DNA from 4 places in the Effusibacillus consociatus genome. Region 4 is predicted to be linked to each of the others. Evidence: riboswitches for the same ligand, from Rfam matches in the RefSeq annotation. Region 4 holds a riboswitch; each other region holds the start of a gene.
What was found. Region 4 has a riboswitch for S-adenosylmethionine ahead of ACFO8Q_RS21200 (bifunctional homocysteine S-methyltransferase/methylenetetrahydrofolate reductase). Riboswitches for the same ligand answer to the same signal wherever they lie in the genome.
Positions count from the first base shown of each region.

Region 1: linked by a shared signal. The riboswitch ahead of ACFO8Q_RS16045 (trans-sulfuration enzyme family protein) and the one ahead of ACFO8Q_RS21200 (bifunctional homocysteine S-methyltransferase/methylenetetrahydrofolate reductase) in region 4 are both predicted to bind S-adenosylmethionine.
Region 2: linked by a shared signal. The riboswitch ahead of ACFO8Q_RS12295 (2,3-diketo-5-methylthiopentyl-1-phosphate enolase) and the one ahead of ACFO8Q_RS21200 (bifunctional homocysteine S-methyltransferase/methylenetetrahydrofolate reductase) in region 4 are both predicted to bind S-adenosylmethionine.
Region 3: linked by a shared signal. The riboswitch ahead of metX (homoserine O-acetyltransferase MetX) and the one ahead of ACFO8Q_RS21200 (bifunctional homocysteine S-methyltransferase/methylenetetrahydrofolate reductase) in region 4 are both predicted to bind S-adenosylmethionine.

Region 1 covers NZ_JBHSHC010000112.1:213,274-218,492, forward strand. Annotated here, with positions in the region: gene comA (phosphosulfolactate synthase) at 1-363, opposite strand, end outside; gene ACFO8Q_RS16040 (MFS transporter) at 477-1,769, opposite strand; SAM riboswitch class I at 1,914-2,021, shown strand; gene ACFO8Q_RS16045 (trans-sulfuration enzyme family protein) at 2,092-3,252, shown strand; gene ACFO8Q_RS16050 (trans-sulfuration enzyme family protein) at 3,249-4,388, shown strand; gene ACFO8Q_RS16055 (hypothetical protein) at 4,419-4,574, shown strand; gene ACFO8Q_RS16060 (Glu/Leu/Phe/Val family dehydrogenase) at 4,670-5,219, shown strand, end outside.
Region 2 covers NZ_JBHSHC010000096.1:158,859-164,077, forward strand. Annotated here, with positions in the region: gene ACFO8Q_RS12280 (FtsW/RodA/SpoVE family cell cycle protein) at 1-596, shown strand, start outside; gene ACFO8Q_RS12285 (hypothetical protein) at 680-862, shown strand; gene ACFO8Q_RS12290 (pyridoxal phosphate-dependent aminotransferase) at 955-2,124, shown strand; SAM riboswitch class I at 2,193-2,338, shown strand; gene ACFO8Q_RS12295 (2,3-diketo-5-methylthiopentyl-1-phosphate enolase) at 2,415-3,644, shown strand; gene ACFO8Q_RS12300 (2-hydroxy-3-keto-5-methylthiopentenyl-1-phosphate phosphatase) at 3,647-4,318, shown strand; gene ACFO8Q_RS12305 (methylthioribulose 1-phosphate dehydratase) at 4,315-4,995, shown strand; gene ACFO8Q_RS12310 (1,2-dihydroxy-3-keto-5-methylthiopentene dioxygenase) at 5,010-5,219, shown strand, end outside.
Region 3 covers NZ_JBHSHC010000065.1:2,813-8,031, forward strand. Annotated here, with positions in the region: gene ACFO8Q_RS08970 (aspartate kinase) at 29-1,267, shown strand; SAM riboswitch class I at 1,350-1,473, shown strand; gene metX (homoserine O-acetyltransferase MetX) at 1,603-2,709, shown strand; gene ACFO8Q_RS08980 (homoserine dehydrogenase) at 2,706-4,061, shown strand; gene ACFO8Q_RS08985 (succinate dehydrogenase cytochrome b558 subunit) at 4,451-5,065, shown strand; gene sdhA (succinate dehydrogenase flavoprotein subunit) at 5,083-5,219, shown strand, end outside.
Region 4 covers NZ_JBHSHC010000147.1:44,131-49,349, reverse strand. Annotated here, with positions in the region: gene ACFO8Q_RS21220 (glycosyltransferase family 4 protein) at 1-148, opposite strand, end outside; gene ACFO8Q_RS21215 (sugar phosphate nucleotidyltransferase) at 145-1,188, opposite strand; gene ACFO8Q_RS21210 (hypothetical protein) at 1,551-1,742, shown strand; gene ACFO8Q_RS21205 (3-oxoacyl-[acyl-carrier-protein] synthase III C-terminal domain-containing protein) at 1,753-1,923, shown strand; gene ACFO8Q_RS21200 (bifunctional homocysteine S-methyltransferase/methylenetetrahydrofolate reductase) at 1,900-3,783, opposite strand; SAM riboswitch class I at 3,887-4,010, opposite strand; gene ACFO8Q_RS21195 (hypothetical protein) at 4,030-4,185, opposite strand; gene ACFO8Q_RS21190 (shikimate dehydrogenase) at 4,376-5,219, opposite strand, start outside.

The DNA of each region.
Region 1 (5,219 bases), on a different contig from region 4:
ATCAGAAATTTCAATGGCTGAAAATCCAATTTTTTTGGCGCTTCGCATAAATTCCTGCCAACACCCCTGCAGCACTGCTGCCTCAAGGAGAGTACCGCCCGGATAGATTTGAATGTCGTGTTCGCGCAATATGTTAATTTTATTTTGCAGTATGGATTTCGAGTACAGCATGGCGGTTCCAAAGCCTAGTTTCAGGAAATCGATATAGGGGCCGGCCATTTCTACAAGATCCAATGTTTCACGAATTCCTAGTCCCTTGTCAATCAGCATACTTAAACCGCAAGTTCGTGGTTTGGAAAAACGGCCGGGCAGCGGATCACTTATAATCGTATTCCACGGTCTTTGCGGTAAAAATTCGGTCATGATCAAAAAACTCCTTTCCCCTCGTGCAAGTCAAATTCCTTAAGGGTTTGGTAACCTTGACACAACAATGGAAACTGGGCTCCAATATCGTATGCGAAAAACGGGCGTGGGTGTTAAGCCCGTGCTTTTCTTTTTGCCAGAAGTTTTCGGAGGGTTTCGAAGGGAAGAGTGCCGGGTGCTGGCGGGGATGGGGCATCGTTGCCGGGAACACGGATAAGCCAGGTGGATAACGCTGTGGAAAGAAGGGCGAGACCTGCTACCGAAAGAAACATTGCAGCAGTTGAAAGTCCCATTAACCAGGTAAAAACAGGCGGACCAATAGCGACTCCGAGAAATCTGACCGATCCGTAAAAAGAGGTAACGATCCCACGTTCCTCCATACTCACGGCAGAGGTGATCAGCATATTTAAACAGGGCAATACCAGACCGGTTCCGATTCCGCTGATCACAAGCAGGGCCAGCAGCAGGTAAGTATTTCTGACAAAGGAACCGGAACCCAGGGAAACGGCGACGAGGATCATCCCGACGATAATCAGCGTCTTCATTAACCCTTTTTTCTTTTTAATGTTGGATCCGGTGATATAAGAGCTCAAGGACATCGCGAGCAAAGGAATTGCTAATATTCCGCCCTTCAACAGTCCATCAATTTTGTATGTTTCTTCCAAAATCTGAGACAAGTAAAAGAGAACCCCAAACAGAATGAAAAGCGAGCTTGCACCCGCAAAGTAAGCTGTGAGCAGCCATTTCCATTCCCGCTTAAAAATTTTTTTTAGTGATTGTAAGTATTCCGGTATTTTTTGACTTTCTCCCGTTTTCTTCGGTTCCTTTATGAAATACCAGATTGCAAGCGCTGCCGGAATACATAAAACAGGGAAAGCCAAAAAGGCGCCGTACCAAACAATCATTGCAATCAATACACCTAAAATCGGACTCAGGACTTTACCCAGCCCGTTGGAAGCCTCTATTAATCCAAGGGCTTGACTGCGGGCACCTCCTTTGAAAATATCTCCCGCCAGAGCCATCGCAATCGGTGCCGTTCCGGCAGCACCAATCCCCTGCAGAACTCGACCAGCCATGATGATTGCATAGGGCTTCGCCAGCATGAAAGCTGCCAGGCCGGATATGAGACCACCAAGAGCATACAAAAGTAATGCGGGAATAATCACGATCTTGCGGTTAAACCGATCCGAAAGGAAACCGGCCAGAGGGATTATGATTCCCGCCGGAACCGAAAACAGTGTGATAACCAAACTTGCTTGAAATTTGGATATATCAAGCTGTTCCTGCATAGTCGGCAGAATGGGGATCAGCATCGAATTGCCCAACACCATGATAAGCGGAACGCTTCCGAGAGCGATGAGCGGCAGAACCGAAACTTTGGAACTGGTAGAGGTTGATTGCGCCATTCCGTTCAGTCCTTTCCTCAGTGTACAAGTAGTGTATCCATGAATCAGACTCCGATTGCAGGCAGTTGTTGTTAATCCACTCTTGACGAGCTGGCCCAAAGGTTGTACAGTGTATCCAAGAACCAAAGAACTGAATTATTTTGACTCTTATCCAGAGCTGGCGGAGGGACTGGCCCGATGAAGCCCGGCAACCTGAATCTTGTTTAAGATTTGTGGTGCTAATTCCTGCAGGTAGTACCTGACAGATAAGAGGAGGACTTCGGAAATTCACAAGGTCTTTCTCTTTAGAGAAAGGCCTTTTTTAAGTCAGGAGGAGATCACGATGAAAATTGAGACACGTTTGGCGCAAGCAGGGAATCGTCAAGATCCGCGCACAGGAGCAGTATCACTGCCGATTCATCATTCCACCACATTTTCTCATCCCGCTTTGGGGCAAAGTACAGGTTTCGATTATACACGAACTTTAAACCCGACGCGAAAAGTGCTGGAGGATACGATTGCCGACTTGGAGAACGGCACCAGAGGGTTTGCGTTTGCTTCCGGGATGGCTGCAATCGGCTGTTTGTTTGAAATATTTGAGCCCGGGGATCATTTGATTGCATCCAATGACTTGTACGGTGGTACGTATCGATTGTTGGAACAAATTTTGCGAAGAAAAGGCATCACCACCACCTATCTGGATTCCGGGGACTTGGCGGCTGTGGAAGCGGCTGTGCAGCCGAACACGAAAGCGATTTTTATCGAGACTCCGACCAATCCGACAATGAAGATCACTGATATAAAGGGCTGTGCCGCCATTGCGAAAAAATACGGTCTGCTGACGATTGTGGACAATACGTTTATGACCCCTTATTTCCAGCGTCCGCTGGACCTTGGCGCAGATATCGTACTTCACTCGGGAACCAAATATCTTGGTGGTCATAACGACGTGTTGTGTGGATTAATCGTGGTTAAGGATGAAGAACTGGGCGAGAAATTATTCTTTTTGCAAAACTCGATTGGGGCAGTGTTGGGACCGCAAGATTGCTGGTTGATGATTCGTGGGATGAAAACTTTGGCTCTTCGGATGGAGAAACACCAGGAGAATGCCCAGCTGGTTGCAGCATGGCTCGTTAAGCACCCGCAGGTAACAAAGGTGTATTTTCCGGGCCTAACCGATCATGAAGGCAAAGAGGTTCATGAAAAACAAGCTGCAGGATACAGCGGCATGCTGTCATTTGAAGTGGCAGACGAAAATATGATCGAGCCGATTTTGGCAAGTGTGAAAATGATTACTTTTGCCGAAAGTCTTGGGGGCGTGGAATCGTTAATCACCTATCCGGCAAGACAGACCCATTTTGATATTCCGAAAGAAGTACGGGAGGCTTATGGAGTAACAGACAGACTTCTGCGCTTTTCGGTTGGTATTGAACACTACCAGGATATCATTGAGGATCTGGCTCAAGCTTTAGAGGCGGCCAAGGTTGGGGCGGTGTCAAAATGAAATTTCAGACGAAAGCTCTTCATACCGGGGTAGAGGTCGATCCGATAACCGGCGCCTCCAGTGTTCCGATCTACCAAGCTTCTACCTTTCATCAGGAGGAATTTGATTCAACCCAGGAGTTCGATTACGCCCGTTCGGGTAATCCTACCCGAAAAGCGCTGGAACATATTATCGCGGAACTCGAAGGAGCAAACTACGGGTTTGCGTTTGCATCCGGCATGGCTGCAATCACGGGAGTATTGCTGACCTTGTCCTCCGGATCGCATGTTGTTGCTTGTGAAGACATTTACGGCGGAAGTTTTCGGGCGCTGACCCGTGTGTTTTCCCGTTTGGGGATTCAAACTGCTTTTGTGGATGCTTCCGACTTGGACAAAATTGATTCTGCGATCCGCCCTGAGACAAAAATGCTTCTTTTAGAAACGCCTTCAAATCCAACCCTGAAGATTATTGATTTAAAGGGAGCAGCCGAAATCGCAAAAAGAAAAGGGGTTATCACAGTTGTTGATAATACTTTCATGTCCCCTTTCTTGCAGCGGCCTCACGAATCAGGCATTGATGTGGTGGTTCATTCAGGGACCAAATTTTTGGGAGGTCACTCTGACGTTGTTGCGGGACTCGTCACCGTTCGGGATGAGGCGTTAGCCAAAGAAATTTATTTAATCCAGAATGGCTTCGGAGGAGTACTCGGGCCGCAGGATTGTTGGCTGCTCATGCGAGGCATTAAAACCCTCCCCGTCAGGATGACCCAAAGTCAGCAAACAGCGGGAGTGCTTGCAAATTACCTGGCTGCCCACCCAAAAATCAAGAAAGTGTATTACCCGGGTCTGGATGAACACCCTGGCGGTAAAATCCATTTGCAGCAAGCGGACGGTCCTGGTGCGGTATTGTCATTTGAACTGGATGATGCCGAAGCGGTTCGCCGATTTGTAAAAGATTTGCAGCTTCCCATGTTTGCTGTAAGTCTTGGCGGCGTGGAATCCATATTGTCGTATCCGGTGAAAATGTCTCATGCCGCGATGCCTGAACCGGAACGTCTGATCAGAGGCATCAACGGAGGATTGCTTCGCTTTTCGGCAGGGCTGGAAAGTCCTGAAGACCTGATCGAGGATATAGAACAAGCTCTCAAGGGAATATAAAAGTACATCGACAAAAAGGGAGCTGTCCATATGAGACCGGAGTCAGAGGAAACATTGATTAAAGCGGATAACCCGGATGACTTGGAAGGAGCGATATCTGAATCCGCACAGGGAGACCCCGATACATTGGTGGAACAGGACAACCCGGATGATATAGAAATCCCAGATCCATCTTTGAAACATTGAACTTTTGGTCAAGACGTGCTTTCCTAAATGAATAGGGTCAGGTTATACTATCCTTGCATGTCTTCATTTGATTTGCTATTAAAGGTGGTTTAAGAATGAGTAACCGGACAAACACGAAAAATCAAGGAGAGTCATTAAACGTATTGACTCAGACCCAGATGGTGATTAAGGAAGCGTTAAACAAACTGGGGTACGGGGATGAAATGTACGAGCTTCTGAAAGAGCCGCTACGTGTTTTGACTGTTCGCATTCCGGTGCGTATGGACGATGGAACTACCCGCGTTTTCACCGGATATCGTGCGCAACACAACGATGCTGTAGGTCCGACAAAAGGAGGGATTCGGTTTCATCCGGATGTGACCGAAGACGAGGTTAAAGCCCTTGCTTTGTGGATGAGTTTGAAGTGCGGGATCGCACAACTGCCCTACGGCGGAGGAAAAGGGGGAATCATCTGTGATCCGCGGGAAATGTCATTCCGTGAGCTGGAACGGCTGAGTCGCGGATATGTACGTGCCATTTCCCAGGTCGTCGGACCTACCAAAGACATTCCGGCTCCTGACGTTTTTACGAATTCCCAGATCATGGCGTGGATGATGGACGAATATTCGAGAATCAGAGAATTTGATTCTCCGGGCTTTATCACCG
Region 2 (5,219 bases), on a different contig from region 4:
TTTGGTTCGGGAGCTTGGCCGGTATATTTGTTGTTCTGTATTTCGTGGCGATCTACGCTTTTCCGCAAACGTATCTAAAAGTGGTGGATTTGCTGCCGCTTAAGGAATACCAAAAGGCTCGCTTTCAAGTTGTAATTGATCCGGAAAAAGCCGGTGAATGGGGATACCAGGTGCATCAGGCGATCATAGCGATCGGAAACGGAGGTCTGCCGGGACGAGGTTTAACCGGTGGATCCCAAACACAGGGGGCATTCGTTCCCGAACAGCAAACCGATATGATATTCTCCGCAATCGGAGAGGACTTTGGGTTTATTGGAACCTCCCTGTTGATTATCCTTTTCTTTATAATGCTGCAGCGGATGGTCAAGATTGCAACCTCCACGCCTGACGCGTTTGGTACGTTTTTTATAACTGGCGCGATTGGGATGTTTGGATTCCAGATCTTTGAAAACATTGGGATGAACCTTGCGGTGATGCCCGCCACAGGCATTACGCTCCCATTCGTTTCCTATGGAGGTACGTCCTTGTTGACCAACTTTATTATTATGGGGATTGTACAGTCGGTTGCGATTCGACGGCGGAAGCTGCGGTTCTAAAGTTTTGGGGGCCGTTTATAGATTCACAGCCATTTGGGAATCCTATCCTCATGTTGGAGATTCAGACAGGAGGAGGAAAAGCATTGGACAGGCAGACTCCCGAAATACCGCAGGTCGACCTGCCGGATGAAGTTACCCAGGTCGATATGCCGGAGATAGGGGAAACTACCCCTCATCCGCAAACACCGGATCCACAAGCTGTCACCTTCACCGAGTCTTCCGAGGCTGCGGAAAGAAAAATATCAAAAATTGGATTTGCACCTTGAACAAGCGGGGTTAAATATCCGCTTGTTTTTTTTGTCGAATCGATTTATGATTTTTTTATTTGCAAGGGTTTTTAAGGAAGGGTGGTCTCCTCATGATTTTGCAACCGGCAGATCGGATGCGGCGGCTTCCGGAACAATTTTTCTCGGCGCTTGTGCGAAAAGCGAATTCCTATATAGCAAAAGGGTACGATGTTATCAATTTGGGACAGGGCAACCCGGATTTACCGACACCTCAACATATTGTCGAGTCGATGCGGGAAGCGGTTCTTGATCCGCTCACTCATCGCTATTCTCCGTTCTCGGGCCTCCCGGAACTGAAGGAAGCAATCGCAGACTGGTATAAGGCGGAGTATAATGTGGATCTGGATCCGGCTTCGGAAGTGGCCATTCTGTTCGGAGGAAAAGTCGGACTGGTCGAAATCAGCCAATGTCTCTTAAATAAAGGCGATGTGTGCCTGGTGCCCGACCCGGGATATCCCGACTACTGGTCGGGTGTTGCCATGAGCGGGGCCGAAATGGTGATGATGCCGCTTTTGCGGGAAAACGGGTTTCTGCCGGATTATTCTTTGTTGTCCCAGGAAACGCTGCAGCGGGCAAAGCTGATGTTCCTAAATTACCCGAACAACCCGACTGCCGCTACGGCAAGCGAATCATTTTTCCGGGATACGGTCGAATTTGCTGCAAAAAACGGGATTGTGGCAGCGCATGATTTTGCATATGGTGCGATCGGTTTTGACGGACAAAAGCCGGTATCATTCCTGCAAGTGCCCGGTGCCAAAGAGGTCGGGGTAGAGTTCTATACCATGTCCAAAACCTATAATATGGCGGGCTGGCGGGTTGGATTCGCGCTCGGAAACAAAGATGTGATATCATTGATTAATTTAATTCAAGACCATTATTATGTAAGCCTCTTCCCGGCGATCCAGCGGGCGTCGATCACCGCCTTGAGATCTTCGCAGGATTGCGTTAGACAACTTGTGTCGACCTATGAAAGCCGCCGCGATGTGTTTGTGGGAGGCTTACGGCAACTTGGCTGGGATTGCCCGGCGCCAAAGGGCTCCTTCTTCACATGGGTACCGATTCCGAACGGCATGGGGGCTGTTGAATTCGCAGACTATGTACTGGATCAAGCCCATGTTGTAATGGCTCCCGGAATTGGATTTGGAAAAAGCGGAGAAGGGTACGTGCGAGTTGGTCTTTTAGCACCGGAAGAACGATTGCGGGAAGCGGTCGAACGGCTGAAACAAATAAAAGTCTATTGACATCTTGAATTACCTGTCGTATGATTTCTCTAGTTTAAAATTAACTGAAATTTTCACAACAAATGTGACTCTTATCCAGAGCAGGCTGAGGGACTGGCCCGATGATGCCCGGCAACCGGATACATCCGTGATGGAACGCTTTCCTGTTCTATTCGCAACTTGATGTATCAATGGTGCTAACTCCTGCAGAATCATGGATTCTGAGAGATGAGAGGCGAGGAATTGTTCTCGAGTACGCCTCTTTTTCTTAAAGGAAAAGAGGCGTTTGTGTTTTAAAGGGGGTAGCAATTTTGAGTAACCTGCAACTAGAAGATTATATTGTTGCCACGTATCTGGTTCATGGACGCGGGGGCGATTTTCATAAAAAAGCCCAAGGTATAGCAGTGGGACTGACGGTTGGCTCCTGGACCGATTTGCCCGCAGAACGGCAGGAGCGGATGAAGAAGCACCTGGGGCATGTAGTTTCAGTACAAGAATTGGGTTCCGATGAACAGGGGACTGTCAAAGCGCTGCTTAAAATTGCCTATCCGACAATCAATTTCACACCGGATCTTCCTGCGGTTCTTACTTCCGTTTTCGGAAAGCTGTCGATGGACGGGGCGATCAAATTAATCGATTTGGATTTTCCGGCAGAGTTCACGAAGAACTTCCCGGGGCCGAAGTTTGGCATTGAAGGGGTTCGGAATCGGTTGGGAGTACAGAACCGTCCGCTCCTGATGTCGATTTTCAAATCGTGCATCGGATACGACACGGACACATTGGCCGAACTGTTTTACCAGCAGGCACTGGGCGGAGTCGATCTGGTGAAGGATGATGAAATTTTCTTTGATGATACGTATGCTCCGTTTGAAAAGCGGATTGAAGCGTGCTTGAAAGCGGCTGATCGTGCCTCGGCAGAAACAGGAAAAAAGGTGCTCTATGCGGCGAACCTGACGGCACCGGTAACGGAAATTGTCGATAAGGCGAAGCGGGCGGTTCAAGCGGGCGCAAATGCTCTCCTGTTGAACGTTCTGGCATACGGTTACGATGTCCTGCACCGACTGGCGGCAGATCCGGAAGTAAATGTTCCGATCATGGCCCATCCGGCGTTGGCGGGAGCTCTCTATCCGTCTCCTCAATATGGGATCAGTGCACCGGTTGTATTGGGAAAATTGATGCGGCTTGCCGGTGCCGATTTGGTCCTGTATCCGTCCCCGTATGGATCGGTAGCCATGGAACGTGCGGAAACTCTTGCGATCGCAGAGGAACTCAGAAAGCCGAAGGAAGTACTCAAACCGGCGTTCCCGGTTCCGTCTGCCGGTATTCATCCGGGATTGGTTCCACAACTTTACAATGATCTGGGGAATGACCAGGTGATCAATGCGGGCGGCGGCATTCATGGCCATCCGGGAGGATCTGCTGCTGGCGGTCGGGCTTTTGTCGCGGCGATCGATGCGGTGATTCAGGGACGAACTCTCGAGGATGCAGCCAAAGACAGTGCAGAATTGGCGAAAGCACTTGAACTTTGGGGAGGCAAATGATCGTGGCGAAGCCGATTGTGATTTTCTGCGATTTTGACGGGACCATTACCGAGCGCGACATGATCATGACTCTGATGGAGAAGTTTGCACCTGAAGGATGGGAAACGATTAAGGATGACATTCTGTCGCAGCGAATTCCTGTGCAGGAAGGAGTCGGGAAACTGTTCTCTCTGATTCCGTCGGCCAAGCGCGAAGAGCTTGTGAAGTATGCGGAAGACGCAGTCAAAATTCGCGCAGGCTTTTCCGAATTTGTAACTTATTGCAGGGAGAATGGGATTCAGTTTCTTGTTACGAGCGGGGGAATCGACTTTTTTGTCGGGCCGATCCTGGCTCCTTATGGGGACATCAACAAGATTTACTGCAACGGTTCTGACTTCTCAGGCGAGACGATCCGAATTCTATGGCCGCATGGTTGTGATGAGCGATGCGACGGGGGCTGTGGAATGTGCAAGCCGTCGATTCTCAGGCACTATCCGGCGGATCAATATACAAGAGTTGTAATCGGTGACAGCATCACCGATCTCAAAGCATCGCGACTGGCCGACGTGGTGTTGGCAAGATCCCTGCTGCTTGAGAAATGCAGGGAAGAAGGGCTGCCGCACGAAGCGTTTCAAGATTTTTATGATGTGATGGATTCTATCAAACGATTGCAAACAAAGGGGGTGTCCGTATGAGCCAATACACTTTTTTTCAGGAAGACCGGATTCGCATCGCACAGGAATTAAAGGAGATTGCAGACAACTTCACTCAGAAGGGGTGGCTGCCTGCAACGGCGGGGAACCTGTCGATCAAGTTGAGCGATGAACCGTTGGTGTTTGGAGTGACTGCAAGCGGCAAGGATAAAGAGAATCTGCAGCTGGAGGATATTCTGGCGGTTGATAAAGACTGCAAACCGATTGAACCGACCCGTTTGCGTCCATCCGCTGAAACGATTATTCATTCGAGAATCTACCAAGAGACGGATGCGGGTTCTGTCCTGCACGTTCACACGGTGTATAACAACTTGTTATCTGAACTGTATTTCCGCGAGGGGAAAGTTACGCTGTCGCATATGGAATTGATTAAAGGGCTGGATATCTGGGAGGAAGGCGCCAGTATCGAAGTACCGGTAATCGAAAACTATGCGGACATCCCAAAATTGGCGGAGGAGATCGGCGGACGGCTGGATCCTCGGGTGCCAGGTGTGCTGATCCGAAAACACGGAATCTACGCTTGGGGGAGAACACCTTTTGAAGCCAAGCGGCATGTTGAAGCGCTTGAGTTTATGTTCCATTATCAATTCATGTGGCTGTCGATTCAAAAAAGCGGTGTTTTGCCGCAGAGTACGCCTGCAGCATCGGCGGCAATTTAGAGGAGGAGAAGCAAATGGCACAAATCCGTTTTCATGTGACCAATGAGCGAATTGAAAATCCGGAAGAAGTGGCGAAATATCTGGAAACTCAAGGTGTAATTTACGAGCGGTGGGATATTTCCCGTCTGCAAGGAAACTTAAAGGAAGAGTATGCATTAAGCGATGAGCAAAAGCAGGAGATTCTCAACCTGTTCAAGCCGGAAATCGATGCTCTTTCCGCAAAA
Region 3 (5,219 bases), on a different contig from region 4:
GATGATATGACAGATTGGAGTGGAGAGTGTGGCATTAACCGTTCAAAAGTTTGGGGGAAGTTCTGTTGCAAGTCCCGAGCACATTCAACGAGTCGCCCGACGTGTAGCGGATACTGTGGATCAAGGGAATTCCTGCGTTGTGGTCGTATCTGCAATGGGGGACACGACTGATGATTTGATCGATCTTGCATGCAAGGTGTCCTCGAAACGGCCTGCCCGTGAAATGGATATGCTTTTGACAACAGGAGAACAGATTTCCATCGCATTGTTGGCGATGGCTTTGCAGGACCTTGGAAAAGACAGTGTATCGTTTACCGGATGGCAAGCCGGAATTCGTACGGAAGCGGTGCACAGCAAAGCGAGAATTACCGACATGGATCCGTCAAGAATTTTCGCCGAGTTGGAAGAAGGGAAAATTGTCGTGGTTGCCGGCTTCCAGGGGGTTTCTGAAGACGGAGACATTACGACACTTGGTCGCGGTGGTTCGGATACAACCGCAGTCGCGTTAGCAGCTGCTCTGAAAGCGGACTTATGCGAGATTTACACCGATGTAGAGGGTGTGTACTCAACCGATCCGCGCGTTGTAAAGTTTGCTCGCAAGATTCCTGAAATCTCGTATGACGAGATGCTGGAGTTGGCCAACCTGGGGGCGGCAGTACTTCATCCGCGTGCAGTTGAATATGCGAAACAATACAACGTACCGTTAATGGTTCGTTCCAGTTTTAAATCAAATCCGGGAACACTCGTGAAAGAGGAGGCACTTATGGAAAAAGGGATTATTGTACGAGGTATCGCACATGATTTGAACGTGGCCAAGGTAGCGCTTGTTGGCGTGCCAAACCGAAATGACAACCTGCAGGCTGTGTTCCAGACGCTTGCGAAAGAAAATATTAACGTCGATATTATCGTACAAAGCGTTGTCCATAATGATCGCAGCGACATTTCGTTTACCGTGGCGAAGGACGATTTGCACCGTACAATTGAAGTTCTGACCCAACTGAAAACTCGTCTTGGCGCCAATGAAATCGTTTGTGAGGAAGAACTGGCGAAAGTGTCGATTGTAGGAGCGGGAATGATCAGCAATCCGGGCGTGGCTGCTCAGATGTTCCAGGTTCTCTCGGAGAACGGAATGTTCATTAAGATGGTGAGCACGTCCGAAATCAAAGTGTCCTGTGTTATCGACGCTTCCGATGTTCATAAAGCGGTTCGGGTACTGCATACCGCGTTCGGTCTTGATGCCGTAGAGGCGGCTGCTGTGGCAAAATAACAGTCGGTCAAATATTCTTGACGATTGATTATCCCCGTGATAAACTCTTTTCAACGATTCAAGTGAATAGTGCGTGATGAAACTCTTATCCAGAGTGGCGGAGGGACTGGCCCGATGAAGCCCGGCAACCGGAATCCTGCACCTTTTTTCAGGTGGGATTCTTGGTGCCAATTCCTGCAGAATCATTTGATTCTGATAGATAAGAGGCGGCGATCGATTTATGTGACCCCCTCTTAGTTGAGTGGGGTCTTTCGTTTTTTCTCCGACGATTGCCGTCTTTTGAATGGGAGTCAATCCTGGCGTCACTTTTCCATAGGTGAGGTGTGAGCGAGCGCATGGCGGTACGAATTGAAGACGTGGTACGAAAAGAATATAAGCTGCCCGATCTGGTACTTCAGAGTGGGCGGGAATTAACAGATGCAACGCTTGTCTACGAGACATTCGGCACGTTGAATTCTGCCAAAGACAATGCGATTTTGGTCTGCCATGCATTGACCGGAGATTCCCATGCGGGGTCTACGGCAGGCTACCCCGGTTGGTGGGACGGACTTATCGGACCGGGAAAAGCGCTTGATACCAATCGCTATTTTGTTATTTGTGCAAATGTGCTGGGCGGGTGTTCCGGCTCGACTGGCCCGGGATCGATCAATCCGCTTGATGGCCGTCCCTATGGCATGCGTTTCCCGATAGTCACCATTCGCGATATGGTGCAAGCGCAATATCATTTGGTCAAAAGCCTGGAAATCGACCGTCTGTATGCTGTCATTGGGGGATCCATGGGAGGAATGCAGGTTTTCGAATGGGCGGTAACCTACCCGGAAATGATGGAAACGTATATTCCGATCGCCACGTGCGGCCGATTTTCTGCAATGGGAATCTCCTTTAACAATGTCGCGCGACAGGCAATTTATAATGACCCGGCTTGGTGCAACGGGAATTATTACGGAAGAACATTTCCGCAAAAAGGTCTCAATCTTGCCCGGCGGCTCGGAATGATTACGTATCGAAGCTTTGAGTTGTACGAGGAGCGGTTCGGACACTCCATGGTTCCAATCGACGATCCGTTTGTTATGGAATCCGAGTTTCAGGTGGAAAAGTACTTAAACTACCAAGGTGATAAATTGGTTCAAAGATTCGATGCCAATTCGTACCTTTATCTGCTGAAATCGATGGATTTGCACGATGTATCGCGCGGACGCGGAAGCTATTCACATGTGTTGGACCGAATTAACGCCCGCGGGTTGATGATTGGAATTGATTCCGACTTTTTATTCCCTGCCGGTGAACTTCTGGACACTGCCGAATTGCTGCGGGCAAAGGGAAAAGAAGTCGTCTACCGTGAGATGAAGACCATTCACGGGCATGATGCGTTTTTGATCGAGTTTGAAATCATGAACGAATGGGTAGGGGAGTTTTTGGAAAACGGAGGGAAAACAAAATGAACAGACAACAGAGAACGGTGCGGGTGGGCCTCCTGGGTTTGGGAACCGTAGGATCGGGAGTTTTGAAAGCGTTAAGCCAAAACGGGGAATCGATTGCGGAGCGAACGGGCTGCAGGATTGAGATCCCGTATATTTTGGTGCGAAATCCAGAGAAAAAACGAAATGTGGAAGTGGCCCGGGAACAGATCATCACGGATCCGGATCTGATTCTTACCTCTCCGGATATTCCAATCATTATTGAAGTGATGGGAGGACTGGAACCTGCCCGTACCATTATTTTAAAGTCTTTGCGGTCGGGAAAGCATGTAATCACCGCGAATAAGGAACTGCTTGCAAAGCACGGGGCAGAGCTGCTGCAAACGGCGGAAGAAGCGGGAGTTCAACTTTTGTTTGAAGCGAGTGTGGCGGGAGGAATCCCTGTGATTCGCTTTCTCCAAGGATATTTAACCGCCAATCGTGTCCAGGAAGTATCCGGGATTCTCAACGGAACGACAAACTATATTCTCACGAAAATGGAACAAACGGGGCAATCTTTTGGTGAAGTCTTGGTGCAGGCGCAGGAACTTGGATACGCGGAAGCGGATCCTACAAGCGACGTGGAAGGTTTTGATGCGGCTTATAAGCTGGCAATCCTGACCAATCTCGCGTTTGATGTAAAGGTTCCCGTCCATGATATACCGAGAGAAGGAATTACCCGCCTTCAGCCTTTAGATTTGCAGTGGGCCCGCGAGTTTGGTTATGTTATTAAACTGCTCGGGCGCTCTCGCAGAACGGAGCAGGGAATTGAGCTGTCCGTCGGACCTCGATTGCTGCCGCTGACCCATCCGCTCGCGCGGGTGAATGATGTTTTTAATGCAGTAATGATTTCGAGTGATGTGGTGGGAGACCTGACTTTCATCGGAAAAGGGGCCGGGGAATATCCAACGGCGAGTGCGGTGTTGGAGGATTTAATGGCTCTTCTGCAAAACTCGGGAAATGTCCTGAGGTCTTCCAGTTGGAATACCCCGCTGCAGCAGTTTGAGGGGCGGACAGAAGTTCAAAACAATTTGGTGCGCTTGGACTGTACACGAGAATCAGCGGCTCAAACGGAGCAAGTGTTTACCCACTTTGTCGAAAAATTGGGAGGAGCGATTCTAAAGAAAGTTCGAGCATCCCACGGGCAGGAAGTTGTTCTTGGATATGTGACAGCCGGTGTTTCCGGGTATGTGATCGAGGAGTTCTTAAAGCAGCAAATTGCCGATTCTTTCTCTCAGCTTGTGATTCCATGCCTTGCGGAAGGCGAAGCGAACGTTGGACACGAATTGTCCCAAAACTCAAAGGAAAGTGAATTATTCATGCCTCAAAGCGTTTGATTTTGGGAAAAATACTCTTGTAATATTCTTGACACATTATTGATAAAGTGCGACAATTTTCGATAGAGTGAATGGCTATTCAGAGAAGCTTCTAAGCAGCACGCTTCCAAAGAAATGCGTGTGCGGAGGAAGTTTTTCCGACTGTCGGAAAGAATAAGATGTGGTTACTAAAGATACCACGTTTTATTCTTTCCTGGGCAGACAGGAAAGAACGGTAACCGAGGGGATCGGTTACCCTTCTTTTCGTAATCAACTTTATCTGTTTTTTTACATAAAGGGGGCGCAAAAAAAAAACTACAAAGAGAGAAGTCTCACCAGCATGTGAAAGAAAGCGCATGCAGTAGGACGGACGCCTGAAAGGCGATTCTAGAAGGGAGGACCAGACTCAAGTGGCACAACAACAAAAAGATTTTTGGTTTCGACGTCTGCATTCTTTGACAGGAGTATTGCCTGTAGGTCTTTTCTTGGTTTTTCACCTGTTTACCAATGCGAAAGCAACGAAAGGCGCGGAGCATTATAACGAAGCGGTATTGGGAATCCAAGGCTTGCCGTTTTTGGGGGTAATCGAGTTTTTATTTATCTTTTTACCGCTTTTGTACCACGGTGTTTACGGTATGTACATCGCAATGACTTCCGGATATAACAGTGGACAGTTTTCTTGGTTCCGCAACCAGATGTTTGTCTGGCAGCGCATCACAGGGGTTATTACATTTATCTTTGTCGTGTGGCATTTGTGGACAACCCGTTTCAGCGGTGAGAATCCTGATTTCAACATGGTCTCGCTTCTGATTGCAGACCCGATCGCTTTCTGGTTTATGATTATCGGAGTAGTAGCAGCGGCATTCCACTTTGCAAACGGTCTTTGGGGCTTCCTGATCCATTGGGGAGTAACGATAGGTCCTCGCTCACAGCGTATGTCCGCATATGTAATGGGCGGCATATGGCTAGCTATTTCATTTCTGGGAGTAAGCGCTCTCTGGGCGTTTAAGTATCCTGGGGCGTAAAGGGAGGGGACTGAATCATGAGTCAACGTATTATTGTTGTTGGTGGCGGATTGGCCGGCCTCATGGCCACAATCAAATCTGCCGAAGCCGGTATTCCTGTAGATTTATTTTCGCTTGTTCCTGTTAAGCGTTCCCACTCTGTGTGCGCACAAGG
Region 4 (5,219 bases):
CGGCCTCCTTTGGGTCCGTAACAACTACCACCGGATCCAAGCCCCTCCAAAGTTTTGCGCTTTTCACCGCCTGTCTAAGATGGTGTGTATAAGTGGCCAAACCGCATTTTTTCGGGAGATACGTACTCACATAAGCTGCCCGAATCATCCTTTCATCCCTCCTGCCGTTCGATTCATTACCGCTTCGTGGAGAATATGTCTTGAGCCCAATTCCAATCCATACCCGAAAATGCAATTTTTCAATTGGGCGGCATCTTGTACTTTACAGTCGTTCCACATAATCGTTTCCGAACAGCGAACATGGTGACCAATCTCACAGCGGTCCCCAATCACCGCATAGGGACCGATCACGCTGCGGTCGCCAATATGTACCTCGTTTCCGATCAACACCGGCGGTACAAACAAGACACCCGATCCGATCTTCGTCCCTTCTCCGATCCGGATTCCATAGTCTTGTTCCTTCTCTTGCAGCGGCAGTGAAAACTTTCGATCCAAGAGATCCCAATGCAGTTTCCGGTATCGGTCTTTGGTTCCCATGTCCATCCAGTACCCCTGAATGGTTGTCCCATACACGCCGATGTTCTTTTCGATGAGCAGGGGAAACGTCTCACGTTCAATGGACACCTCGGTATTCTTGGGAATCCACTCCAGCACCTGTTTCTCCATCACGTAGATCCCTGCATTGACCCGTCTTGAGGGTGCCTCATCTCTTTTCGGCTTTTCAACAAAACGCAGGATCTTTCCCGATCCGTTTTGTTCTACAACACCGTATTGCGATGGGTCCTCGACCTCCGTTAACCCAATGGTGACAATCCCCTTATGCTGAATGTGATAGTCCAACAGAGGCATGATCGAGACTTCATGAATGATATCCGCATTGACCACCAAAAAACGGTCACTAAGCAGATTTTCCGCGTTTTTGATCGCGCCTGCAGTGCCTAACAGCGTTTCTTCCACCGCATATTCAATGTTCACTCCCCAGGATCTTCCATCTCCAAAATGATTTCTGATTTCGTTCGAATAATGTTTCACCGCGAGAACAAAGTCCTGGATGCCCTGGTTTTTAAAATTGACAATCAGGTGCTCCAGCCAGGGCCGGTTGCCGACCAGAGCCATCGGCTTGGGCAAATTCTCGGTTAACGGACGGAGCCGGGTGCCCAAACCACCCGCCAATAACAGTGCTTTCATTGAATATCGTCCTCCTCCAATCAATGAATTGGTTTTGCCCTTGCAATGAAAAAAGAAGCTATGATCATAGAAGAAATCTTTTTTCACCATGTAACGCATGAGGAAAGAAAAATCTCAAATATGAACAAGCTTCTTTTGCATGTTGTTAGCACTCTATGGAGGTGAGTGCTAAATCTTGCTATTAATATAGTGAACTTCCGGGGAAACTCTCAACGCTCGAAATCGGGCCATTGGAAGAATTTTTCCGGCAGTTTGCATCATTTTTTTGATTTTTCTCTTCAAATTTGATAAATCTAGTTTTTTTCTCAAAGAATCTGCTGGATGAAACCATCGGGCACCCCGGGACAAGCTCATACGAATGAATAACCTCCCATCCGACGGATAGGAGGTTATTATTTACTCTAGCGTTCACAGATTATAGGGATCGATCCACTTGCATTCTGTTTGGCGACGGCACGGGGGCATGGGTCGTATCACGAAGTCAAAGCTCAGAATCCAAAGGAATTCTATTTTCGTCTCTTCATACTGACGGCGAGCATTTGGAACGTTTATAAGTTCCCGGCGGTGGCAAAGAACCTTGATTTCGAACAAGAAAAGGTGATCAGTACCATCCAATACTACGGAAACAATTCTTCCGCCACGATTCCAATCGCGATGGACACAGCAGTGAAAGACGGCCGTCAAATAACGAACCGTCTGTCTTGTGTTTTTTTATTCACCCACAACATTTCGTGATACCTGTGTCAACTGATGCACATACTGAGTCAGTTCTACTGTCATTTCATAAAAGTGGAATGGTGTAATCAGATAGATTCCCTTGAAATACTTAACCGCTTCGGCCACTAATTCTTTTGAAATCTGTACGCCTTCCGCTCTTGCCCGAGCCCCATCAAACCGTTTAATGCGATCCAACGTAGATTGTGCAATTTTGATGCCCGGGACTTCATTATGCAAGAATTCTGCATTCCGCGGCCCTGTCAGCGGCATGATACCGATAAATATTGGAACCGGGATGTGGCGGGTCGCATCGTGAATCGCTACCAAGGTCTCCACGTCATATACCGGTTGGGTCATGATGAAATCGGCTCCTGCCTCAACTTTCCGCTCGAGACGTTCCACAGCTTTATCCAGATGACGAACGTGTGGATTAAATGCCGCCCCTACTACAAACTGAGCCTTATTTTTCATCCGTCGTCCCGAAAAGGCGATCCCCTCATTTAATTGCTTCACCATTCGAATCAGCTCAAAGGAAGAGACATCAAAAACCGAACTCGCTCCCGGCAAGTCTCCTACTCGCGCCGGATCCCCCGTAATAACGAGAATTTGATTCATCCCGAGTGCATGCAAGCCCATTAGATGGGACTGCTGACCGATCAAGTTCCGGTCCCGACACGCCACATGCACGAGTGGTTCGATACCCAGTTCACGCTTGATGATCGCTCCAAGTGCCATGTTGCTCATTCTCGCGGTAGCCAGCGAGTTATCTGCCATCGTGATTGCGTCGGCTCCCGCCTTTCGCAGAGCAATACTGCCTTGGATAAACTTTTCGATATCAAGATCGCGAGGCGTGTCATATTCGACAATCACAGTATGACGCTGCTTTACCAAATCCACAACCGTCGGCTCGTTTGGCGGGGTTAAGTTTGGTTCCTTTTCCAAAACAGTTACATGAACTTCGGGAGTTGGATTTTGCCGGTTGACCCGCTGACGGCCCGCGACAGCTTTTGCAATCGCTCGAATATGTTCGGGCGTTGTGCCGCAGCACCCGCCGATTAGCCCTACGCCTTGCTGCAAAAGCTTTACTGCGGTTTCACCAAAATATTGCGCATTCGACTTAAACGCATATTCGCCATCCACTAAAGCCGGTCGCCCCGCGTTCGGATATGCTGACAGAGACAGACCGTCCGGCACTACAGTTTTTTCCAGGGAACGCAGAATCTCAATAGGACCTAACCTGCAGTTTAAACCCACTACGTCCGCGCCGGCTTTTTGTAATTGTAAGAATGCGTTGGAAAGGTCGTACCCGTCTCGCGTGCGTCCGACTTCCAACAGCGCTAATTGAGTGAGAATCGGCGTGCCGGAAACTTGTGTTAAGGGACGGATCACATCTAAAGCCAGCAGCAGTTCTTCCACATCATAGAAGGTTTCCAGCATGATGCCATCCACACCTTCGTCCAACAGAGCTGCTGCCTGCTCCTCAAACACGTCCCGATACTGATCCAAGGGTTTACTGAGTACCCGCCCGGCCGTTATAGAACCAATGCTGCCGATTACAAAAGCGTCTTTTTCCGATTGCTCCAAAGCTTCCCGCGCAATCTTAACCGCAGCCCGATTGATTTCGGACGTTTTGCTCTCCAGCCCATACCGTGATAAGGCCTCCCGGTTCGCGGCATAAGAGTTGGTCTCGATCACTCGGGCCCCCGCCTCCAAGTATGCCTGATGAACCTGTCGAACCCATTCCGGATTGGACAGACACAACAGTTCCGTTGAGGAACCCGCCGTATACCCTTGTTGGTAAAAAAGCGTTGCGATCGCCCCGTCACCCACCAAAACATCCGAACGCAAACGCGCTTTAAATTCTGCCTGCCGATTCATCGCCTTACCGCCTTTCCTTTGTTCTAACGCTCAGGAAATAAAAAACCTCTTCTCGGCACCAAGAAGAGGATGGATTGCAAATTTAGATTCGCTCACGATTCCTCTCTTATCTGCCAAAACGCCCGTTCCGAAGCGTTTTGCTGGAGTTAGCACCTTGTATCACAAATGATGTGATACCGGTTGCCGAGGTTTCGCAGGGCCAGTCCCTCCACCTCTCTGGATAAGAGCTTTATGCAATTTTTCCGATTAAATCAGATTATTGCTGAAATCATACCAACTAAAGAGCAGAATGTCAATCAATGTTTGTCCCACAAGATCAAAAAGCATCCGTCTACCCTCAGCAGACGGATGCTTTTTATTGAACCCGACAGCCCCACCTACGCCATCGAGCGTGACGGCCAATAGCGCCGTCCTACCTGTTGCACTGTGCTTACTTAACCGGCCATGACTTAAGCCATGACTTACTAATGAAAATGAGCTCACACCCATAGTAGGTTCCTCATCGAAAAGTTCCTTGAAAATTTTCCCCGAATCCCGCCTCAACAATATATCTTAATTATTATTTCATGTCAATTATTTTCTTCAAAGATTGTTATAAGTTGGTTATCGGTCTGACTTCCTCCTTCTTCGGTAAAAAAGATGTTGATACTTTACGAATGGTACGAATCATGTCCGGTGTCAATTGCTTGTCAAACGAACGGAAGCCTGCCAGTTTAAACCCGTGTTTTCGAGCCATTTCGTCGATTTGCCGCACTTGTTCGACCCTTATGTTGCGTCCCAGAGTAAAACATTCATACCGCTTCTCGAGTGCGAGCAGCATTGTTTCTGCCATGCATGCATAGACAACACCTTTTGGCAGACCAAATCGAAACCCTGATTGATATTCACCCGGAATTTCCACAAGGCCGCCTTCTATCACCAGCACATCGGGCCGTTTCTCCGCTACTGCCTTCGCCACATCGCGCGGACGGGCAACATCACAAACCACCGCTCCTGCCTTCAAATCTTCCGGATACAAAATCGTGTCCGCACTTCCCGATACAGTTACCACCAATTCCGATTTCCGCACCGCATGACGGACATCCGTTGAAATATCAACCATCTTGCCCGACTCGCTCATAATGATTCCCGCAAGATGCTCCAGCTTGGATTCGTCCCTGGCAGCAATTGTTAAACTTCCCACGTGAGGGGCCAACAATCTTGCGCAGATCGAACCGATCGCTCCGGTTGCGCCGATCACTGTCAAGTGTGACTCTTTCGGCTCAATGTCCATTAATACAGCCGCCTGACGAATCGCTTGGATCGCGGTGGCCACCGTATAGCTGTTCCCCGTGGTAACCGGTATACGCAGATGCTTGGCAATTGTAATTCCCGCATCCCCAACCACCGATGTGAACGCTCCCAGACCCAGTATTTTGGCACCCGCACGTTCCGCC